DNA from 2 places in the Paenibacillus sp. sgz302190 genome. Region 2 is predicted to be linked to the other one. Evidence: predicted binding sites of a transcription regulator. Region 2 holds the regulator's gene; the other holds the start of a gene.
The links. The regulator Rex, encoded in region 2, represses fermentation and respiration genes when NADH is low (regulators of the CRP and FNR family bind a similar motif). The targets are predictions, from matches to a motif close to TTGTGAAATATTTCACAA.
Positions count from the first base shown of each region.

Region 1 (5,601 bases), on a different contig from region 2:
GTGGCAACTGTGATCTTTTTCACTTACAATACGGTTTCGCTGTTCTAAAGTTGAGATATCGTAACCCATTTTAACATAGCAAGGGAGTGAGGGAGATGCTGACCGGAGTCATTTTGGCAGGCGGAGCGGGCCGCCGGATGAAAGGGGAGCTGAAAGCGCTGCTTCCTTTTGCAGGCGAGCCGCTGATTATTCGACAAATGAGAATGATGAAGCCACTGTGCGATGAGCTGATTGTCGTAACGAACGATGTCCGGCCTTTCCTGCCCATGCTCGACCGCTCGGTTCGGATCATAACGGACTACTACAAGGCTCAGGGTCCGCTCGTCGGCATGCATGCGGCTTTGTCTCTGGCCAAACATTCGTCCGTGTGGGTTGTCGGCTGCGACATGCCGTTTCTTTCCTGCAAGGCGGCGGAGCTGCTGTGGGAGCGGAAAAAGGACGGCTTTGACGCCGTCGTGCCTTTGGTTGCCGGAGGGTTGTATCCGCTTCACGGCATTTATGACCGCAAGTGCAAGGAGGCGATCGTCGGCCTGCTGCAGCGGGGGGAGACGAGAATGTCGGCGCTGCTCAACCACATTTTTTGGGGGGAGCTGGATGACCGCTATTTGCAGGAGCGCGATGTGGGATTGAATTTCGTCGCCAGCATCAAGACGTCTGCCGATTACGAAGCTTTGCAGCGCATGGCCGTCCCCCAAACGTAAAGGTAACGGATTGTTCATATTTGCTCGATGTTGTTGTGACCGATATCACAGAGGGCGGGGATCAAGGACACTAAAATGTAGGTAATGAGAGGCTGGACCACAAATGGAGGGGAAGATGACATGGATAACAATAAGGAAAAGGCCGAACCGGTTTTGAATGGAACGTTTGCCGCCGTACTGCTGCTGGGCGCGTTTTTGATTGCAAGCTGGGTTGCCGTTTATTTATTGTTCATTTCCAGAAACTAGAAATGTGAAGGGTGGATCGCCATGCATATTCACAAGCTTGAAAAAATTTGGTTGACCATTGGCATCTCTATGCTGTTCGTGTTTCTCGGCGTGCTGGGCGTGTCCGCTTTTGCCATGGGCGTCAAGCCCCCGAGCGAGCACCATCACCAGATCGATCCGGCCAAGCTGAAGGAAACGGCTCCTTTTGACAATCCCGGACTCCGCAAAATCGGGGACAACGAGTACGAAGCTGTGATGACGGCGTTCACGTTCGGGTATGCTCCGGACAAAATGGAGGTGCCCGTCGGTGCGAAAATCAATTTTATCGTGGCAACCCAGGATGTCGTGCACGGATTTGAAATTCCCGGCACAAACGTGAACATGATGATCGTGCCCGGCGAGGTCAGCCATGTGAGCCATACGTTCACAAAGCCGGGCGAGTACCTCATCCTGTGCAACGAATACTGCGGCGGGGCGCATGAATTTATGAAAACGACGATTATCGTCAAATGAATTCGGGACGCAAGCAAAAGGGGGTGGCAATGGTCATGAAAGTAGCGCATTTGCACGGAAACGGCACGAAATTCGATCTGAAAGACGGGAAGCTCGTCGTCGCTCACATCATCGTGGCGTTCATCGCTTTGCTGATCGGCGGCATCGCGGGGCTGCTGCAGAGCATGGTCCGCAGCGGGACGGTCAAGCTGCCGTACGGAATCGGCTATTACGAGCTGCTGACAGCCCATGGGGTATTGATGGCGCTCATTTTTACGACTTATTTTATTATCGGCTTCCTCTATTCGGGCATTTCTTATACGCTTGGAGGCAAGCTGCTGCCGATTGTGCGCCGCATGGGGTGGGCGGGCTTCGCCTTAATGACGGCCGGCACGGCCATTGGGGTCGCGATGGTTTTGGCGGGCAAAGCCAGCGTGCTTTACACGTTTTACGCGCCGCTCAAAGCTTCTCCGTATTTTTACATCGCATTGGCTTTGGTCGTTGTCGGGAGCTGGATCAGCGGCTGGGGCGTGTTTTATCAGTACAATTATTGGAAAAGAACGAATCGGGGCGAGATATCTCCACTGTTCGCCTTCATGTCCGTCGTCACTTTTCTCATGTGGCAAATCGCCACGCTGGGCGTAGCCGCCGAAGTGTTGATCCAGCTCATACCGTGGTCGTTCGGCTGGGTGGAGACGATTAACGTCATGCTGAGCCGCACGCTGTTCTGGTATTTCGGACATCCGCTCGTCTATTTCTGGCTGATGCCGGCCTACATGTGCTGGTACGTGATCATTCCGAAAATTATCGGCGGCAAAATTTACAGCGACGCTTTGGCGCGGTTGTCGTTCATTTTGCTGCTGCTGTTCTCGATTCCGGTAGGCTTTCACCATCAATTGATGGAGCCGGGCATCAGCCCTTTCTGGAAATATTTGCAGGTCGTGCTGACCTTTATGGTCGTGGTTCCGTCGCTGATGACGGCGTTCTCCCTGTTCGCCACATTCGAATTGAACGGGCGGGCCAAAGGGGCTACGGGCTTGTTCGGGTGGGTCAAGGTGATGCCTTGGAAGGATGTGCGTTTTTTCGCGCCGTTCATGGGCATGCTGATCTTTATACCGGCAGGGGCGGGCGGCTTGATTAATGCGAGCAACCAGATGAATGCGGTCGTTCATAATACGCTGTGGGTGACGGGGCATTTTCATTTGACGGTTGCGACGAGCGTGGCGCTGACGTTTTTCGGCATTGCGTACTGGCTGCTTCCGGCAGTGACGGGGCGCGTGCTGACCCCGCGGATGAACAAACTTGGCTTGATTCAAACGGTTATCTGGTGCATAGGCATGTTCTTTATGTCCGGTGCGATGCATATAGTGGGCCTGTTCGGGGCTCCGAGAAGAACCGCGTACACCACTTATGAAAATCATGCGGACGCGGCAGGCTGGACATCCTATTACGTATGGATGGCGATCGGCGGAACGATTTTGTTCATCGCGGTGCTGATGATGGTGTACAACGTATTCGCGCTGCTTCGCGCGCCCCGGGGGGAGACGGAGTATCCGATCGGCGAGCCGATGGAGCAGGCGGAAGCGACCCCTGCTTATTTGGAGCGGTGGGGCGTGTGGATCGGCTTGTCAGCCGCGCTGATCCTCATCGCTTATACGCTGCCGCTGATGGATATGGTGACGAATCCGGCACCGGGTTCCAAAGGATTTATTACCTGGTAACGACAGGTGATGCAGGAAAAGAGAAGGCATTTCGGCTTGTCAGCCGGGGAATGCCTTTTCTCTCCAAAGATATTGTGAAATAATTCACAATATCTTCACGAAAATAGCCGCCTGCGAAGCTTCATTTGTGATTTTTCTCATAGTTGCAGCCCTCCAAAAGCGGTACTCTTTGTGTAGAAACAAACACAACATTAGGTTATTCACCCATTATTGATCATATAAAGGAGTGGAAGAAGATGGCAGTTAAAGAGAGCCAAGTAAACGTACAAATTTCCGCAAAAGACGAAGTGAACCAACTGGTGGCAAAAGCGAAGAAAGCGCAGCAAGCTTTCCTCGAGCTGAACCAGGAGCAGGTTGACGCCATCGTTCAGCAAATGGCGCTGGCCGGCATCGACCGGCACATGGTACTGGCCAAGATGGCCGTCGATGAGACCGGGCGCGGCGTGTACGAGGACAAAATCACGAAAAACCTGTTCGCGACCGAGTACATCTACCACAGCATTAAGAACAACAAAACCGTCGGCGTCATCGAGGAAAACGTCTATGAAAGCTACCGGATGGTGGCGGAGCCTGTGGGCATTATCGCCGGCGTTACGCCAGTGACGAATCCGACTTCCACCACGATGTTCAAAGCTTTAATCGCGATCAAAACGCGCAATCCGATCATCTTCGCCTTCCATCCGTCCGCTCAGCAATCGAGCGCAGCGGCGGCCAGAACTTTGCTGGAAGCCGCGGTCGCCGCAGGCGCTCCCGACAACTGCATCCAGTGGGTGCAGTACCCGTCCCTGGAAGCGACAGGGCTGCTCATGAACCATCCCGATGTGGCGCTCGTGCTTGCGACGGGCGGATCTTCGATGGTCAAAGCCGCCTACAGCACAGGCAAGCCGGCGCTCGGGGTCGGACCCGGCAACGTGCCGTGCTTCATTGAGAAGACGGCGAACCTGCCGCAGGCGATCAATGATCTGATTTTGTCCAAAACGTTCGACAACGGCATGATTTGCGCTTCCGAGCAGGCGGTCATTCTCGAAGAGGCGATCTACGCCGAGGCGAAAAAGCTGATGATCGACCAGGGCTGCTATTTCCTGAACAAGGAAGAGACCGAAGCCGTATCCAAGCTTGTGATCAACAGTGAAAAATGCGCGGTCAACGCCGTCATCGTCGGCCAATCGGCGGTCAAAATCGCCGAGATGGCGGGCATCAAAGTGCCGGCATCGACGAAAATTCTCGTCGCCGAGCTGGCCGGCGTCGGCGAAGCTTACCCGCTGTCCGCCGAGAAGCTCAGCCCTGTGCTGGCCTGCTACAAAGTGAAAACGGCGGAGCAGGGCATCGAACGGGCGGCGGAAGTGGTTCGCTTCGGCGGCATGGGCCATTCCTCCGTCATTCATTCGCAGAATGCCGATGTGATCGGCGCGTTCTCCGCGAAGCTGCAGACGGGGCGCGTTATTGTCAACTCGCCGTCGACGCACGGCGCGATCGGCGACATATACAACACGAACCTGCCGTCACTGACGCTCGGATGCGGTTCGTACGGCCACAACTCGACGACCTCCAACGTCAGCGCGGTCAATCTGATCAACGTCAAACGGGTCGCCTACCGCACCGTCAATATGCAGTGGTTCAAAATTCCGCCTAAAGTGTACTTTGAAAAAGGCGCGACGCAGTACCTGGAAAAAATGCCCGACATTTCCCGGGTCATGATCGTGACGGACCCGATGATGGTCAAACTCGGCTATGTGGAACGAGTCGAATACTATTTGCGCAAACGCCAGCTGCCTGTCTACATCGAAGTGTTCTCCGACGTAGAGCCGGATCCGTCCGTGGATACCGTGGAACGCGGCAGACAGGTAATGGCCTCCTTCCAGCCGGACTGCATCATTGCACTCGGCGGCGGCTCGCCGATGGACGCGGCCAAGGCGATGTGGCTGTTCTACGAATACCCGGATACGAGCTTCGATGCGCTGAAGCAAAAGTTCCTGGACATCCGCAAACGCGTGTACAAATATCCGCGGCTTGGCAACAAGGCGAAGTTCGTGGCGATTCCGACAACGTCGGGTACCGGTTCGGAAGTAACCTCGTTCGCGGTCATTACCGACAAGGCGAAAGGCAATACGAAATATCCGCTGGCCGATTATGAGCTGACGCCGGACGTGGCGATCATCGACCCGGACTACGTGTACAGCCTGCCGAAAACGGCGGTGGCCGACACGGGCATGGACGTGCTGACGCATGCGATCGAAGCTTACGTATCGGTGATGGCCAACGATTATTCCGACGGCCTGGCGATGAAGGCGGTCCAGCTCGTGTTCCAAAATCTTGAAAAATCGTTCGCTACCGGCGATCCGGTTGCCCGCGAAAAAATGCACAACGCCTCGACGATTGCCGGCATGGCTTTTGCCAACGCCTTCCTCGGCATCAACCACAGCCTGGCGCACAAGTGGGGCGGCGAATACCATACGGCTCAC
Region 1 is NZ_JBZYAO010000055.1:10,077-15,677, reverse strand. It holds gene mobA (molybdenum cofactor guanylyltransferase) at 96-701, shown strand; gene AC6RNO_RS34170 (cytochrome c oxidase subunit 2A) at 822-947, shown strand; gene AC6RNO_RS34165 (cytochrome c oxidase subunit II) at 969-1,439, shown strand; gene AC6RNO_RS34160 (cbb3-type cytochrome c oxidase subunit I) at 1,475-3,139, shown strand; gene adhE (bifunctional acetaldehyde-CoA/alcohol dehydrogenase) at 3,376-5,601, shown strand, end outside.
Region 1: the regulator Rex is predicted to act here: its motif matches at 3,212-3,229, upstream of adhE (bifunctional acetaldehyde-CoA/alcohol dehydrogenase).

Region 2 (5,601 bases):
GGTCAATCCAGGAATGGGTATACCTTCTTCTATTACTACGCTGACCGGCATTACCGATGAAATGGTGGAGCATGCGCCGCAGCTTGACGAAGTGATGACGGCGATGTTTCCGCTTCTTTTTGACTGTGTTCTCGTCGGCCATCATGTGCAATTCGACTTATCGTTTTTGCAGAAAGGCTTGACGAAATGCGGATTTCCTCCGTTTTCGGGCCGCGTGCTCGATACGATGGATATGCTGCGCATGCTGTTTCCGTCGACGCCGAGCTTGCAGCTTGGCATGGTGGCGGACATGTTCGGACTGGATCATGAGAGGCCGCATCAGGCCGACAGCGACGCCGAGGTTACCGCTTTGATCTGGATCATTTGCATGGAGCGCATACTCGGTCTTCCGCTCTTGACCGTGCAGCGGCTCAGCCACATATTCGAAAGCGGTGCCAGCGATTTGGGCTGGTTTTTGGATGAAATCCGCGCCTACAAGGAAATGAATACGAGCATCGATACCGATACTCACCGTTATTTCCGGCAGTTTACGATGAACGTAAGCGATTGGGGCGAGGACGAAGAGGAAAGAGACGCGCAGGACATTCGGAAGCTCGGTGCTGCTTTTTCCGAATTTCATGACAGTTTGAAGCAGGCGCTTCAGCAGCGGTTTGACGTGTTCGAGGACCGCCCGGCGCAGGAGCAGATGATCCATGAAGTGGAGCAGTCGCTGGAGGCCGACACGCATTTAATGATTGAAGCGGGTACGGGTACCGGCAAATCGCTGGGCTACCTGATTCCTGCGCTGTATTACGGAATCAAACACGATAAAAAAGTGATCGTCAGCACGCATACGATTAATTTGCAGGAACAGCTGCGCGAGCGGGATATTCCGCTGCTGAAGGACATTTTTCCGATACCTTTTAAAGCGGCCGTATTGAAAGGCAGAAGTCATTATCTTTGCTTGCGCAAGTTCGAAAACAAGCTGGTCACGCGCGATTACGAGTACGGCAAGGACGACTCGGTCACAGCGGCTCAAATGGTCGTATGGCTCAGCGAAACGAAACACGGGGACGAAGAGGAGCTGAATTTCGGCAATAAAGGCGCGCAGTTCTGGCATTCGGTGGCCAGCGATACCGATTCCTGCCTGAACCGGATGTGTCCCTGGTTCAAAAAATGTTTCTACCACCGCGCCCGCCACGATGCGAACACGTCAGATGTCATCATAACGAACCATTCGCTGTTGTTTACCGATATGAAGGCCGAGAACCGCCTGCTACCCGGCTACAAGCATCTGGTCATCGACGAAGCACACCACTTTGAAGAAGTGGCCAGCAAGCATCTGGGGATCGAGCTGCACTCGGGCGCGTTTTACCATTCTTTGCAGTGGTTGTATAAAGACAACCGCAGCGGGCAGCTGCCTATGCTCCGCTTTCGTCTTCAGAAGGCGGCGGAAGAGCAGGAGAGAGCTTTGGCCTGGAGCGCAGCGATAGACGGTTTGTACCCGAAAATCGTGCAGATCAAGGAAGACTGGGAGCGTTTGAGCGAAGGGTTGTACGAGCTGCTTACGGCAAAAAGCGACCCGTCGCAATCGGAGAACTCGCAATACGTGCTGCGCATGAAGCCCGAGGCGCTGCCGGCGCATTGGAGCGAGCTGACGATGATGGAGGACAACATTTATTTGAGCATGAACGATACGCTCCGCACGCTCGACAAAATGCTGAGCGAGATCAAAGAGATGCAGGAAGTTCTGGAAGTCCAGAGCATCGTGACGGATTTGAACGGAACTTTGAAGGAGCTTTACGGGCACCGGGATGCGCTTCATTTTTTCATGAAAATGGAGGATCAAGGTTACGTATACTGGATGGAAGCCGGCACGTATTCCAAGAGCAAGTCGCTGCAGCTGATCAGTGTGCCGACGGATGTGAGTCCGCTGCTTCAGGAGCATTTTTTCAAAAATAAAGACAGCATCATTTTGACTTCGGCTACGTTATCCGTGAACAAATCGTTCCAATACTCGGCCGATCAGCTCGGTTTGCAAATTCCCGCCGGCGAAGAGGCCGGCAAGCTCAAAACGGTGCAGCTTCCGTCCCCGTTCAATTACAGGGAGCAGGCGCTGGTCTGTATTCCCAGAGATTTTCCGACGATTAAAGGCCCTTCCGGGGACGCCGTTTTCATACAAGCACTTATCGATTCTTTAAGCAATGTCGCTTTGGTTACCAACGGCCGAATGCTCGTGCTGTTTACATCCAACCGGATGTTAAAGCAGATTCATGCCGGCATGAAGGAGCGGTTAAAGCCGCATGGGATTACCGTGCTTGGACAGGGCGTAGACAGCGGCAACCGCAGCAAGCTGACCCGCATGTTCCAGGACCACCATTCCTGCGTGCTGCTGGGTACAAGCTCGTTCTGGGAAGGCGTGGACATCCCGGGCGATGCGTTGTCCTGCTTGGCTATTATTCGGCTTCCGTTTCAGCCTCCGAATCACCCGCTCATTGAAGCCAAATGTGAAAATATTAAAAAGCGGAACGAAAATCCGTTTATGAAATTTTCCGTGCCGCAGGCGGTCATTCGTTTCAAACAAGGATTCGGGCGGCTCGTGCGGCGGGCTACGGATAAAGGAATCGTTATTATTTACGATACCCGCGTTATCGATACGCAGTACGGCAAATATTTTCTTTATTCGCTGCCCGGTCCGAAGATTGAACATATGACGACGGAACAAATGATTCCAAGAATTGAGGAATGGATGGGGGAGGCGCAGCGGTGAAGACACAAAAAATATCCGAAGCTGTAGTCCGCCGGCTGCCGATTTATTTGCGGTTTTTGAACGAGCTGGCGATGAAAAATATTATGACGGTCTCGTCGCAGGATCTGGGGCAAAAGCTCGATTTGAACCCCGCGCAAATCCGCAAAGATTTGGCCTATTTCGGGGAATTCGGCAAAAAAGGGATCGGCTACGACGTCGGCTATCTCATCGAGAAGATCAGGCAGATCTTGAAGCTGGACCGCCATATCCGGGTCGCTCTGGTCGGGGCGGGCAACCTGGGGCGGGCACTGTGCAACTACAACACATATTTGCGCAACGATATGAAAATTGTCGCCGTATTCGACGCGATGCCCGAGAAAACGGGCGAGACGATCAATAATTTGATCGTGCAGCCGACGCACGAGCTGAAAGAAGCGATATCGCGGCTTGGCGTCAGAATCGGCATCATTACGGTACCGGCAGCGGAAGCGCAAAATGTGGCGAATCAATTCGTCGAAGCCGGCATTGAAGCGATTCTTAATTTTGCGCCGGTCATCATTAAGGTGCCGCCCGAAATCCGCGTGCACCATGCCGATTTCACGACCGAGCTGCAGAGTCTGGCCTATTATTTGGACTAGGCCAAGGGCTCGCGCTATGCGGAAATTTGCAGCAGGACGCAGGGGAAAGCTGCAGAAACCTGCAGAAACCCGCAGAAACCTGCAGAAACCCGCAGAAACCCGCAGAAACCTGCAGAAGAGAAACAAAACCCTGCAGAAGCCTCCGGAAGCTGGATCGGCGAAAAACTCGCATGGCAGCAGGCAGTACATTTGCTTAGCAACGTGGAGAAAACCTGCAAAAGTACAGTTTTTTGCTCGCTGATGCGCTGGATACGAAAAATTCCTGCAAATGTGCAGGCTTTTCGCCGCGAACATGGGCTGAGAAGCGTTTTTAGCGAAAATTCCTGCACAATCGCAGGCTTTTTGCCGAAATGAACCATTTCTGCTGAAACAGCCTGACTTTCGCAGGTTTTTTCTGTGCCAGGCTGCTTGTTCCAACGCCGTAACCCGTACAGGAGAGAGCCGTAGGTTACTGAAGAGTGATTGTGCCCCTTTTGGTTCCTCTACCCCGTTACTTTATCAACAGTCTGGTTTTCTACCCGTAATATGATGCGTCTCTCCAATGTATGTTTTCTCAGCAGCCTCTATTTTAACGAAAATAATGTACTCGTTTCCAACTTTTACGCTTTTAAAGCTTGAAATTGTTTCAGTAGACGATTGTTTTCATTCTGTGGGGATAACGTCTACGGCGTCATGGGAGTTTTGTAGGTTTTTCCGGCTGTCGAGCCAATTCGTTTCATTGGCGCGAAGTGCCGTCTTTGGGCGGACGGCAAAAAGAAGCGGAAACCGGTGAAAGTTCGGCTTTAAAACCGCTCCTGGTTGCGAAGCTCAACAAACAAAACAAATACGCGATCTTGCGCACACATCTAACGTGCTGTAGCCATTCAATTCGACGCAACGCTGAGAGTGGCTATGGTAGAGCGTTACAAGTGGCTCGTAGAACAACGCAAGGAGTGTGCAAGCGCACGTTCCAGAGCGCAAGCAGCGCACAAGCGCCTCACTCCACAGCCGTATGCAGCGTGCAAGCGCTCGCTCCACAGCCACATGCAACGCACAAGCGGCTCGCTCCACAGCCACATGCAACGCACAAGCGGCTCGCTCCACAGCCACATGCAACGCACAAGCGGCTCGCTCCATAGCCGCATTGCAGCGCCCCGCCGCGCTTTGCAAAAATAACAAAAAACCCGAGCCACATACTGGCCCGGGTTTTTCATCTAAAACAACTTAAACAACACGAAGTAAATCGAGTAAGACAAGACGATGCTGATCGGGATGGTAATGACCCAGGTCATGATCATTTTGCCGACGGTTGCCCATTGGACTTCATGGAAGCGCAGGACGCTTCCCGTTCCGATAATGGACGATGAAATGACGTGCGTCGTTGACAGAGGCATCCCCATATGAGTGGATGCTTGTATAATGATCGACGACGTCAAATCGGAGGCGAAGCCGTTGATCGGCTCGATTTTAATAATTTTGCGGCTGATCGTTTTGATGATGCGCCAGCCGCCGATGGACGTTCCGAGGCCCATGGCTGTAGCCGCGGCGATTTTTACCCATAAAGGCACATCCAGATCCGTTTGATAACCCGCTGCAACAAGCCCGAACACGATGATGCCCATCGCCTTCTGCGCGTCGTTGCCGCCGTGGGAGTAGGACAGCAGCGCGGCTGACAGTACCTGCAAAGAACGGAACATCCGGTTCAGCTTGGAACGCGAAGTGTTGCCCGACCAAAGGATGATATACTTAATCAGGATCATGATCACAAAGCCCGCTGCAAAAGCAATGATCGGCGATAAAATGAGGATGATGATAATTTCGGTGAAACCGCCCCAGTTCACGGAGCTCATGCCTGCTCCGGCAATTACCGCACCGGCCAGGGAGCCGAGCAGCGTATGCGAGGAGGAGGAAGGAATGCCGAAATACCAGGTCACAAGGTTCCAGATAATGGCGGCTATAAGCGCCGCGATTACAATTTCAACGCCGTGGTCGATTTTGGCCGGGTTGGCGATTTTGCCCCCGACTGTTTTGGCGACTTCGGAAGAGACGATCGCTCCGACAAAGTTCAGTACCGCCGCCATAACAACGGCGACCCGGGGGTTTAACGCTCTTGTAGAGATGGATGTTGCAATTGCATTCGCCGTATCGTGAAATCCGTTGATGAAGTCAAACAAAAGTGCGAGCGCCACGATAACGATTAGATAGGTTAACATGTTTTCCTCCTAAATCGTTTCCTCAAGAGTACCGAAGAACGAC
Region 2 is NZ_JBZYAO010000005.1:240,890-246,490, forward strand. It holds gene dinG (ATP-dependent DNA helicase DinG) at 1-2,749, shown strand, start outside; gene AC6RNO_RS09085 (redox-sensing transcriptional repressor Rex) at 2,746-3,366, shown strand; gene AC6RNO_RS09090 (hypothetical protein) at 3,381-3,725, opposite strand; gene AC6RNO_RS09095 (inorganic phosphate transporter) at 4,560-5,558, opposite strand; gene AC6RNO_RS09100 (DUF47 domain-containing protein) at 5,581-5,601, opposite strand, start outside.